DNA from 2 places in the Pseudarthrobacter sp. MM222 genome. Region 2 is predicted to be linked to the other one. Evidence: riboswitches for the same ligand, from Rfam matches in the RefSeq annotation. Region 2 holds a riboswitch; the other holds the start of a gene.
The links. A riboswitch is a leader RNA that binds a small molecule or an ion and turns the genes downstream of it on or off. The one in region 2 is predicted to bind glycine.
Positions count from the first base shown of each region.

Region 1: another riboswitch for glycine. It lies ahead of gcvP (aminomethyl-transferring glycine dehydrogenase); the one in region 2 lies ahead of gcvP (aminomethyl-transferring glycine dehydrogenase).

Region 1 is NZ_OX352321.1:3,735,649-3,740,226, forward strand. It holds gene gcvP (aminomethyl-transferring glycine dehydrogenase) at 1-1,013, opposite strand, end outside; glycine riboswitch at 1,065-1,171, opposite strand; glycine riboswitch at 1,173-1,270, opposite strand; gene OM977_RS17140 (MOSC domain-containing protein) at 1,384-1,956, shown strand; gene OM977_RS17145 (VOC family protein) at 1,975-2,346, opposite strand; gene OM977_RS17150 (hypothetical protein) at 2,396-2,833, opposite strand; gene OM977_RS17155 (primary-amine oxidase) at 2,843-4,578, opposite strand, start outside.
Region 2 is NZ_OX352321.1:729,772-734,349, reverse strand. It holds gene gcvP (aminomethyl-transferring glycine dehydrogenase) at 1-2,688, opposite strand, end outside; glycine riboswitch at 2,728-2,845, opposite strand; glycine riboswitch at 2,847-2,945, opposite strand; gene OM977_RS03515 (TetR/AcrR family transcriptional regulator) at 3,160-3,699, opposite strand; gene OM977_RS03510 (MFS transporter) at 3,768-4,578, shown strand, end outside.

The DNA.
Region 1 (4,578 bases), 1.3 Mb from region 2:
CAGATGTTGGACGTGGCCTTCTCCCGGCGGATGTGCTGCTCGCGGGTCTGCAGCGCCAGCCGGTAGGCCGGGACGCCGGCATTGTCCTTGGAGACACCGACGATACGGCCGGGGAGCGTGCGTTCCATGCCGTTCCGGACCGCCATGTAGGCCGCGTGCGGGCCGCCGAAGAACAGCGGCACGCCCAGTCGCTGCGTGGATCCGACGGCGATGTCAGCACCCTGCTCGCCCGGAGGGGTAATCAGCGTGAGCGCAAGGAGGTCTGCGGCGACGGTGACGAGGGCGCCGCGTTCCTTGGCATCGGCGATCACGGCGGTGTGGTCGAACACGCGGCCGGAGACGCCGGGCTGCTGCAGGACGACGCCGTTGATGACGCCGTCGGGCAGTCCCTTCGAGAGGTCCGCGACCTCCACCTCGAAGCCGAGGGCTTCGGCGCGGCCCCGAACGATGGCGATGGTCTGCGGGAGGCAGTCGGCGTCGAGGACGGTCTTTCCGTGCTGGGCCGCTGCGTTCTGTCCTGCGGACTTATTGGCCCTGCGCATCAGGAGCACGGCCTCGGCGACGGCGGTGGCTTCGTCGAGCAGGGACGCGTTGGCTACCGGGAGCGCGGTGAGGTCCTGGACCATGGTCTGGAAGTTCAGCAGCGCCTCGAGCCGGCCCTGGGAGATTTCGGGCTGGTAGGGCGTGTAGGCGGTGTACCAAGCGGGGGCTTCGAGGATGTTGCGGCGGATCACCGGCGGGGTGACCGTGTCGTAATAGCCCTGGCCGATCATCTGGACCGCGGTCTTGTTCTTCGCGGCCAGCGTGCGCAGTTCGGCCAGGACCTCGACCTCGCTCAGTGCGCTGTCCAGGTTGAGCGGCTTTTCCTGGCGGATCGAAGCGGGCACGGCGTTGTCGACGAGGCCGTCAAGGCTGTCGTAGCCGATGACCTTGAGCATGGCGTCGATGTCGGTTTGGCGGCGCGCGCCGATGTGGCGGTCTGCGAACGTGGACGGGGACGATTGAACCGTCATTGAGGAACTCCATAATTCAGGTGGCGCCAAAGTGCCACGATGATTCGGGTTCCTCCCCGCTCTGTATTGGACCTGAGAGTTTCCGTTTTGCCTGCTGTTAGCAGCGCGCCACTTGCACCGTCGGTGAGCCCGGTTTCCCGGACTGCTTTCCAGAGTTGCCTTGCCGCGGCGGTACGTGGGCCTGAGAGATTCCTGGGGAGGATTTGCTCCTACGGCGCCTGCTGAACGTACCGGCAGGACTCTCCCGCCGCAGATCATAAGCCGTGCCACTGGTGGGTGACACGGCTCACACGCTACCTCTTGGGCGGACGGGATGCAAGGAGCCGGTTCACATGTGTCGTTGTTTACCCCCAGACGATAGCTTTGAAGTATGACGGCTAGCTACAGGTACGACGTTGAGGTCCTGCATCTGCTCGTGTCGCCGGCGCACGCTTACTTCGGCCGCGCGCGCGAGGGTGCAGCCGATGTCCCCACCACCGACGCCGGGCAGGCAGAGCTGGTGGCCGGCAAGGGCGTCGTCGGTGACCGGTTCTTCGGCAAGGCCGCGCACATGGATGCAGCAGTCACCTTGATCGCGGCCGAGGCCCTCGAAGCGATGGCCTTAGAGCTGGGCGTCGAGCCGTTCGACCCGCTCCTGACCCGGCGCAACGTGGTCCTCCGGGGAGCCCAGCTGGCTCCGCTGCTCGGACACGCTTTCGCGCTGGAATCCCGCGGCGACCTGGTGCGGCTCAAGGCCGGGCGGCCTGCTCACCCTTGTGCCTGGATGGACGAGATGCTCGCCCCGGGTGCCCACAAGGCCATGCGGGGGCGGGGCGGAATGCGCTGCCAGGTGTTGTCCGACGGCGTCCTGCACCGCGGACCCGCCGTCCTGATCAGTCCCGTGCAGCTGGACCCAGAGCGCGCAGGCGACGCGACCTTGCTGCGCCCGTCCCGGTTGCCCTAGCCCGGTCCGGTCCGCAGATCAGACGTGCTGATCGACGAGCACCGGGTTGCCGTCCGGATCCAGGACGATGAAGCTCGCCGGCCCCGTCGTTCCCTCGTCAGCCTCGGACAGGAACTCCATGCCCTTGGCTTTGAGTTCCCGCTGGAGTTCGCGTATATCGGTGAACGCGTCCACCGCCTCCGCGTTCTGGTTCCAGCCCGGGTTGAACGTGAGCATGTTCTTCTCAAACATTCCCTGGAAGAGGCCGATGACGGTCTCGCCGTTCTTCAGGATCAACCAGTTCTGGTTCGGGTCGCCCCCGAAACTGCTGAAGCCAAGGTTCTCGTAGAACGCGGCAGAAGCCGCGATGTCCTTCACCGCGAGGCTGATCGAAAAAGCGCCGAGCTGCATGGGTTACTCCACTCTCTTGAGGGACGGATGTTACCGATGATACGCGCGGCTACGTCGAGGGAAGGCGCTGCTGGTTGACCCTCAGCCGCGCCACGAGCGTGGCGGCGAGCAGCGCCGTCGTTATTTCCAGAGCTACTACGGCCAGCAGATCGGTGGTGGCCGAGGGGTCGCCGGTGCCTGCGACGCCGGCCTGGTGGCCGTGGCCGGACGCGCCGCTCCCCAGCAGCAGGAAGCCATGGACCGCCACCATCAACAGCGCAGAAGCCATGACCTGTCGAAGGGCCGTGATCCTGCTGTGCCGCCAGATGTGCACGGTGCAGGGAACACACACGGCGGCCAGCGCCAACATCACCGCGTTCAGCCAGGCGCCGTGGTGATTTTCGACTGCGAGCCACAGGTGTGTGAGGCACGATGCGGCCGTAAGAACGGCACAGAGGCGGGGGTGCAGGACGGGCCCCTGACGGACCCGTCCCGCGGCCAGTGTCATGCCAAGTGCCTAGCCGTGGCAGTGGCCGGCGGCCTGATGCGACGAGCCGCCCTGCCCGCAGCTGGCATCCCGACCCGGCGGAACATCCAGGACCGGGCTCCGGTCGAAGAAGCCTTCAGGCCGCAGTTTGAAGCCCACGGAGTCCACGGGCATTATGGGCCAGTCCTCCATACGCGGGAAGTGCGTCAGCCCGAAGGTGTGCCACACCACGATGTCCTGCCCGTCGATGTCGCGGTCCTGGGCTACGTAGGCCGGCAGGCCGGCTCCGCCTGGATGCTGGTTTACGAAGTCGCCCGTCGGGTAGCGCTCGTCGTCGGCGTAGCGGGTGACCCAGAGGTCCTTGGTGGCGAAGGCGGCGCGTGCGGCGATGGAGGATCCCGGGTCCGCGAGCAGCGTGGGCTGGTTTTCCGCGTGGAGCTTGTAGCCCACGGGTTCACCCAGACGGTTCAGGGATTCGGGGTTGGAGATGATCCAGACCCTGCCTGAGCGGGCATCAGCTTCCCGGACGCCTTCGGACTCACGGGCGAGCACGGTGCGCTTGCGGGAGAATGCGTTGCCGCGTTCATTGCCCTTGCCCATGGCCTGACGGACGACGTCCACTTCTTCCACCCGGTTGGTGAATCCGTCAACCGCCATGTCCAGCCGTGCGCTGAAGAGGTGCTGGTGGAAGGGAGCGCCGAGGCCGGGGGCGAGCTGAGAGATGTTGTCCGAGCCGCCGTCGGGGAAGGCGCTGGTGAAGACTACGCCGGTCGCCTTGGCCTCGAATTCGATGGTGCCGTCGAGGTAGAGGTACCAGTAGAAGCCGTAGTCGTAGTTGCCGATGGTGGTGAAGAACGAGATGACGAGGCGGCGGTTCCGGCGGGTGTAGCCGATGCCGGACCAGAGGTCGCTGTGCTTCGCCAGGATGCCCGAGTCCTCCTCGTGCATGCAGATGCCGTTGCGGATTTCGCGCGGATTGCCGAGCGCGTCACTGATGACGGGGCTGAGGTAGGTGATGTCGCCGAGGCAGTCGCATCCCAGCTCGAGGGAGTTGGCGTACTGGCCGACCAGGTATTCGCCGGTGTCGAAGTAGTTCTGCCAGGACCGGATGGGCGACGGGTCGCCGTAGGGAACCACCATTTCGGCGATGGATGCCCGGTTGATGATGGGGCGGAGCCTGTCGCCGTCGCGGAATGCGAGGTTGTGCAGCACAACTCCTTCGCGGACGTCGAACCCGACGTCGACGCTCCACTTCTCCCATTCCACGTGGTTGCCGCCGGTGACGGTGAAGCTGGGGCCCTCGGGCTGGGTGATGCTGATAGGCTTCTGCGTTGTCCGCAACGGCCCGGTGAGTTCCGGATCGGTGTAATTGCCGTGCTCGGCCGGGACAGCCACGGCTCCGAGGTCCAGGACCTGCGTCACTTTCTTGCCGACCACATCCACGTAGGCAACGAGGCCGTCCACCGGGTGCGCCCAGGCGCTGTCCTCCGGAAATTCCTGCACGAACGCCAGGCCGCGAAGGATGCGGCGGCCTTTTTCTTCCGGGTACTCGAAGACGCCGGCTGAGAGGGGTGCCACTCGTACTTTGCTGACGTCGAGGTCCCGTACCGCCAGGGCGGCCAGCCAGCGCTCATCAGTGGCCAGCAAGGTTTCCACAACTTCGAACTCCTCCTCGAGGACAGGGAGCTCACCGCTCACGGCGGTATCGAGCTCGACGACGGATTCCACCTCCCGCCGCGTGGTTGAGACGATCACGTCCCGGGGAG
Region 2 (4,578 bases):
GTGCGGGGCGTTGCGCAGCGGGCTGTGCTCCACGGTGAAGTCACCGTGGGCCACCTGGTCGATCTCGGCGCGGATGGCGACCATGGCCGTGATGAAGCGGTCGATCTCGCCGAGGTCCTCGGACTCGGTGGGCTCCACCATCAGGGTGCCGGCTACCGGGAAGGACAGCGTGGGGGCGTGGAAGCCGAAGTCGATCAGGCGCTTTGCCACGTCCTCGGCGGTGACGCCGGTTTTCGCCGTGAGCTCGCGCAGGTCCAGGATGCACTCGTGGGCAACGAGGCCGCCTTCGCCGGTGTACAGCACCGGGAAGTAGTCGTTGAGCCGGGCCGCAATGTAGTTGGCGGCAAGCAGAGCCGACCTTGTGGCCTCGGTCAGTCCCTGGCCGCCCATGAGCTTCACGTAGGCCCAGGAGATCGGCAGCACGCCGGCGGAACCGTAGCGGGACGCGGAGATCGGCGTGCCGTCGGCCCCGTTCGCGGGGTCCGCGGCGTTGCCCGGCATGAAGGGTGCCAGGTGGGCCTTGGCGGCGACCGGGCCGACGCCCGGTCCGCCGCCGCCGTGCGGGATGCAGAAGGTCTTGTGCAGGTTCAGGTGCGAGACGTCGCCGCCGAACTGGCCCGGCTGGGCCAGGCCCACGAGGGCATTGAGGTTGGCGCCGTCAATGTAGACCTGGCCCCCGGCGGCGTGGATCGCGTCGCAGACCTCGCGGACGTCGGCGTCGAACACGCCGTGCGTGGACGGGTAGGTGATCATGATGCAGGACAGGGCGTCCTTGTGGGCCTCGATCTTGGCGGTCAGGTCCGCGTGGTCGATGGTGCCGTCGGAGGCCGTGGCCACGACCACCACCTTCATGCCGGCCAGGACGGCCGAGGCCGCGTTGGTGCCGTGCGCGGAGGCCGGGATCAGGCAGACGTTGCGCTGATCGTCACCGCGGGAGAGGTGGTAGCCACGGATGGCCAGCAGGCCCGCAAGCTCGCCCTGCGAGCCGGCGTTCGGCTGGATGGAGACCTGGTCATAGCCCGTGATCTCGGTCAGCTGGGCTTCCAGGTCCTCGATCAGTTCGCGCCAGCCGGCGGTCTGGGATTCCGGGGCGAAGGGGTGGATGGAGGCGAACTCCGGCCAGGAGATGGCCTCCATCTCGGCCGTGGCGTTCAGCTTCATGGTGCACGATCCCAACGGGATCATGGTGCGGTCCAGCGCGAGGTCGCGGTCCGAGAGCCGGCGGATGTAGCGCAGCAACTGGGTCTCGGAGCGGTGCGTGTTGAACACCGGGTGCTGCAGGTAGTCCGAGGTGCGTTCGACGGCGGTGTCCAGGCCGAACCCGGCATCGGGGCCTGCGTCGATGACGCTCGCGCCAAACGCGGCCACGACCTCGGCGACGATGGCCGCCGTCGTGGCTTCATCCGCGGAGATGCCGACGGTGTCCGCGTCGATGCTGCGCAGGTTGATGCCCTTGGCCTCGGCGGCGGCGATGATCTGTGCCGCCTTGCCCGGGACCGAAACGGTGACGGTGTCGAAGAAGCTCGTGTGCAGCACGTCCAGACCGGCCGCCTTCAGCGACGCGGCAATGGTCCGGGCGTGGCCGTGCGTGGTCTCGGCGATCGCCTTCAGGCCGTCGGGGCCATGGTAGACGGCGTAGAACGAGGCGACGATGGCCAGCAGCGCCTGCGCGGTGCAGATGTTGGACGTGGCCTTCTCCCGGCGGATGTGCTGCTCACGGGTCTGCAGCGCCAGCCGGTAGGCCGGGACGCCGGCGTTGTCCTTGGACACGCCCACGAGACGGCCGGGCATGGACCGCTCGAGGCCCTTCTGCACGGCCATGTAGGCCGCGTGCGGGCCGCCGAAGAACAGCGGGACACCGAAGCGCTGGGCGGATCCAACGGCGATGTCAGCACCCTGCTCGCCCGGGGAGGTGATCAGCGTGAGGGACAGCAGGTCTGCGGCGACGGTGACGAGGGCGCCGCGTTCCTTGGCATCGGCGATCACAGCCGTGTGGTCAAACACGCGGCCGGAGACACCCGGCTGCTGCAGGACGACGCCGTTGATGACGCCGTCGGGCAGGCCCTTGGAGAGGTCGGCGACCTCGACCTCGAAGCCGAGGGCTTCGGCGCGGCCCCGAACGATCGCGATGGTCTGCGGCAGGCAGTCGGCGTCGAGGACGGTCTTGCCGTCGCGCGCTTCTTTGTTCTTGTTGGCCCTGCGCATCATCAGCACGGCCTCGGCGACGGCGGTGGCTTCGTCCAGCAGGGACGCGTTGGCGATCGGCAGGCCGACGAGGTCCTGGACCATGGTCTGGAAGTTCAGCAGCGCCTCGAGCCGGCCCTGGGAGATTTCGGGCTGGTAGGGCGTGTAGGCGGTGTACCAGGCGGGCGCCTCGAGGATGTTCCGGCGGATGACGGCCGGGGTGAGGGTGTCATAGTAGCCCTGGCCGATCATCTGGACCGCGGTCTTGTTTTTCGCGGCCAGCTGGCGCAGTTCGGCGAGGACCTCGACCTCGCTCAGGGCTTCGCCCAGCGCCAGCGGGGAGTCCTGCCGAATGTCCTTCGGCACGGCGGTGTCCACGAGGGCGTCGACGGTGTCGTAGCCGACAGCCTTCAGCATGGCGTCGACGTCGGACTGACGGCGCGCGCCGATGTGCCGGTCAACGAAGGACGTGGAGGCTGAGGTAACAGTCACAAGGAACTCCATAACTAAGGCGGCGCAGGGTACGCCACATTGATTCGGGTTCCTCCCCGCTCTGTATTGGACCTGAGAGTTTCCGCGGCGCCCGTGCTCTCGCATGGCTCCGCTTGCACCGTCGGTGAGCACAGCATGTCAGCGGACAGCCTGCTACTTTCCAGAGTTGCCTTGCCGCGGCGGTACATGTGCCTGAGAGATTCCTGGGGAGGATTTGCTCCTACGGCGCCTGCTTGTACCTACTTGCAGGACTCTCCCGCCGCAGATCAATGGCATATTCAATTGCTCGTGACCACAGTCACAGCCTCCATTGTCCTACGCCCGGCTCCGCTCCGCAAACCAATGACCCTGCTCCGGCGGGAGTTACGCGCCAGCACCGCCGTCGGACGCGAATTCGCCGGAGCGCTGCGAAGTCGCCGGAAAGTTCCGGCGACTCCGCGCGCTTCCGGCGACCTCGGCGGACGGGATTGCCCCGCGTCCAGCTCAGCCGCGCAGCCGTTCGACGGCGGCCAGGAGGCTTTCGACGTCGCCCTCCACTTCCGGGAGCGGTCCGCCGGGGCCGCGGGCCAGCATCGCGTTGAAATACAGTCCGTCCCCCATATAGAGCACGGCTTTGGCCATGCCGGGCCCGACGTCGGCCGCCAGCAGCTCCAGCCAGCCGGCCTGGGCGGCCGCGATCCGCTGCAGCGTTTCCTCGTGGGCCACCTCGGCCAGCCGGGTCGCGGCAACAAAGACGCGGTCCATCGGAGTGTCCGCCCAGACCGAGGATTTGATGAAGTAGGCGGCGGCCCCTTCCGGCGCAGCGGCCATCCTCCCGAGGTCCTCGCCAAGGAGCCGGTCGAGCCGCTCCAACAGCACGGAGACCATGGCTTCCTTGTTCGGGAAATGGTAGAGCAGGCCGCCCTTGGAGACGCCGGCCAGCCGGGCGACGGCGTCCAACGTTGCTGCCCGTTCACCCTCTTCGATCAGCAGGGATTCGAAGGCGTCAAGGACAGCTTCGCGGGCGACGGGTTTTCTGGGCATGGGTTCCATCATGCCCGTCTAAACGCGCATTTCTTAACTGTACCGTCTGGACGGTATAGTTATCGGTTATGAGGACTACATCGATTCCTGCAGCCACCGGCGCGAGGCCGGCATCCGCACCGCGGGCGCCGTGGCGTGACTGGCTGGCACTTTCCCTGCTGATGTTCCCGGTACTGCTGGTCGCGGTGGACAACACGGCGCTCACCTTCGCGCTGCCCGCCATCGCGCGCAGCCTCGACGCGTCCGGGGTCGAACTGCTGTGGATTGTGGATGCTTATCCCCTGGTGCTGGCCGGCCTTCTGGTAGCGATGGGGAGCCTCGGTGACCGGATCGGACGCCGCCGCCTGCTCTTCATCGGCAGCACCGGCTTCGCCGCCGTCTCGGCCGTCACGGCCTTCGCGCCCAGCGCCGAATGGCTGATCGCCGGGCGGGCGGGGCTCGGGTTCTTCGGCGCAATGCTGATGCCCTCCACACTGTCCCTGATCCGCAACATATTCCCTGAGCCGAACCGCCGCCGGCTGGCCGTGGCCATCTGGGCAGCGGGTTTCTCCGGCGGCGCCGCCCTGGGCCCGATTTTCGGGGGCTGGCTCGTGGAGCACTTCTGGTGGGGCGCGGTCCTGCTGGTAGCGGTGCCGATCATCCTGCCGCTGCTGGCGCTCGGAGTGTTCCTGATTCCGGAGTCGCGCGATCCGAATCCCGGCCGGGTGGACGTTCCCAGCATCGCCCTGTCCCTGCTGGTGATGGTGCCGGTGGTCTATGGCATCAAGGAACTGGCCACGCACGGCCTGTCCCTGGTGCCGCTGGCAGCGATCGGCTTCGGCCTGCTGATGGGGTACGTCTTCATCCGGCGGCAGCAGGCCTTGCTGCGGGACGGCCAGG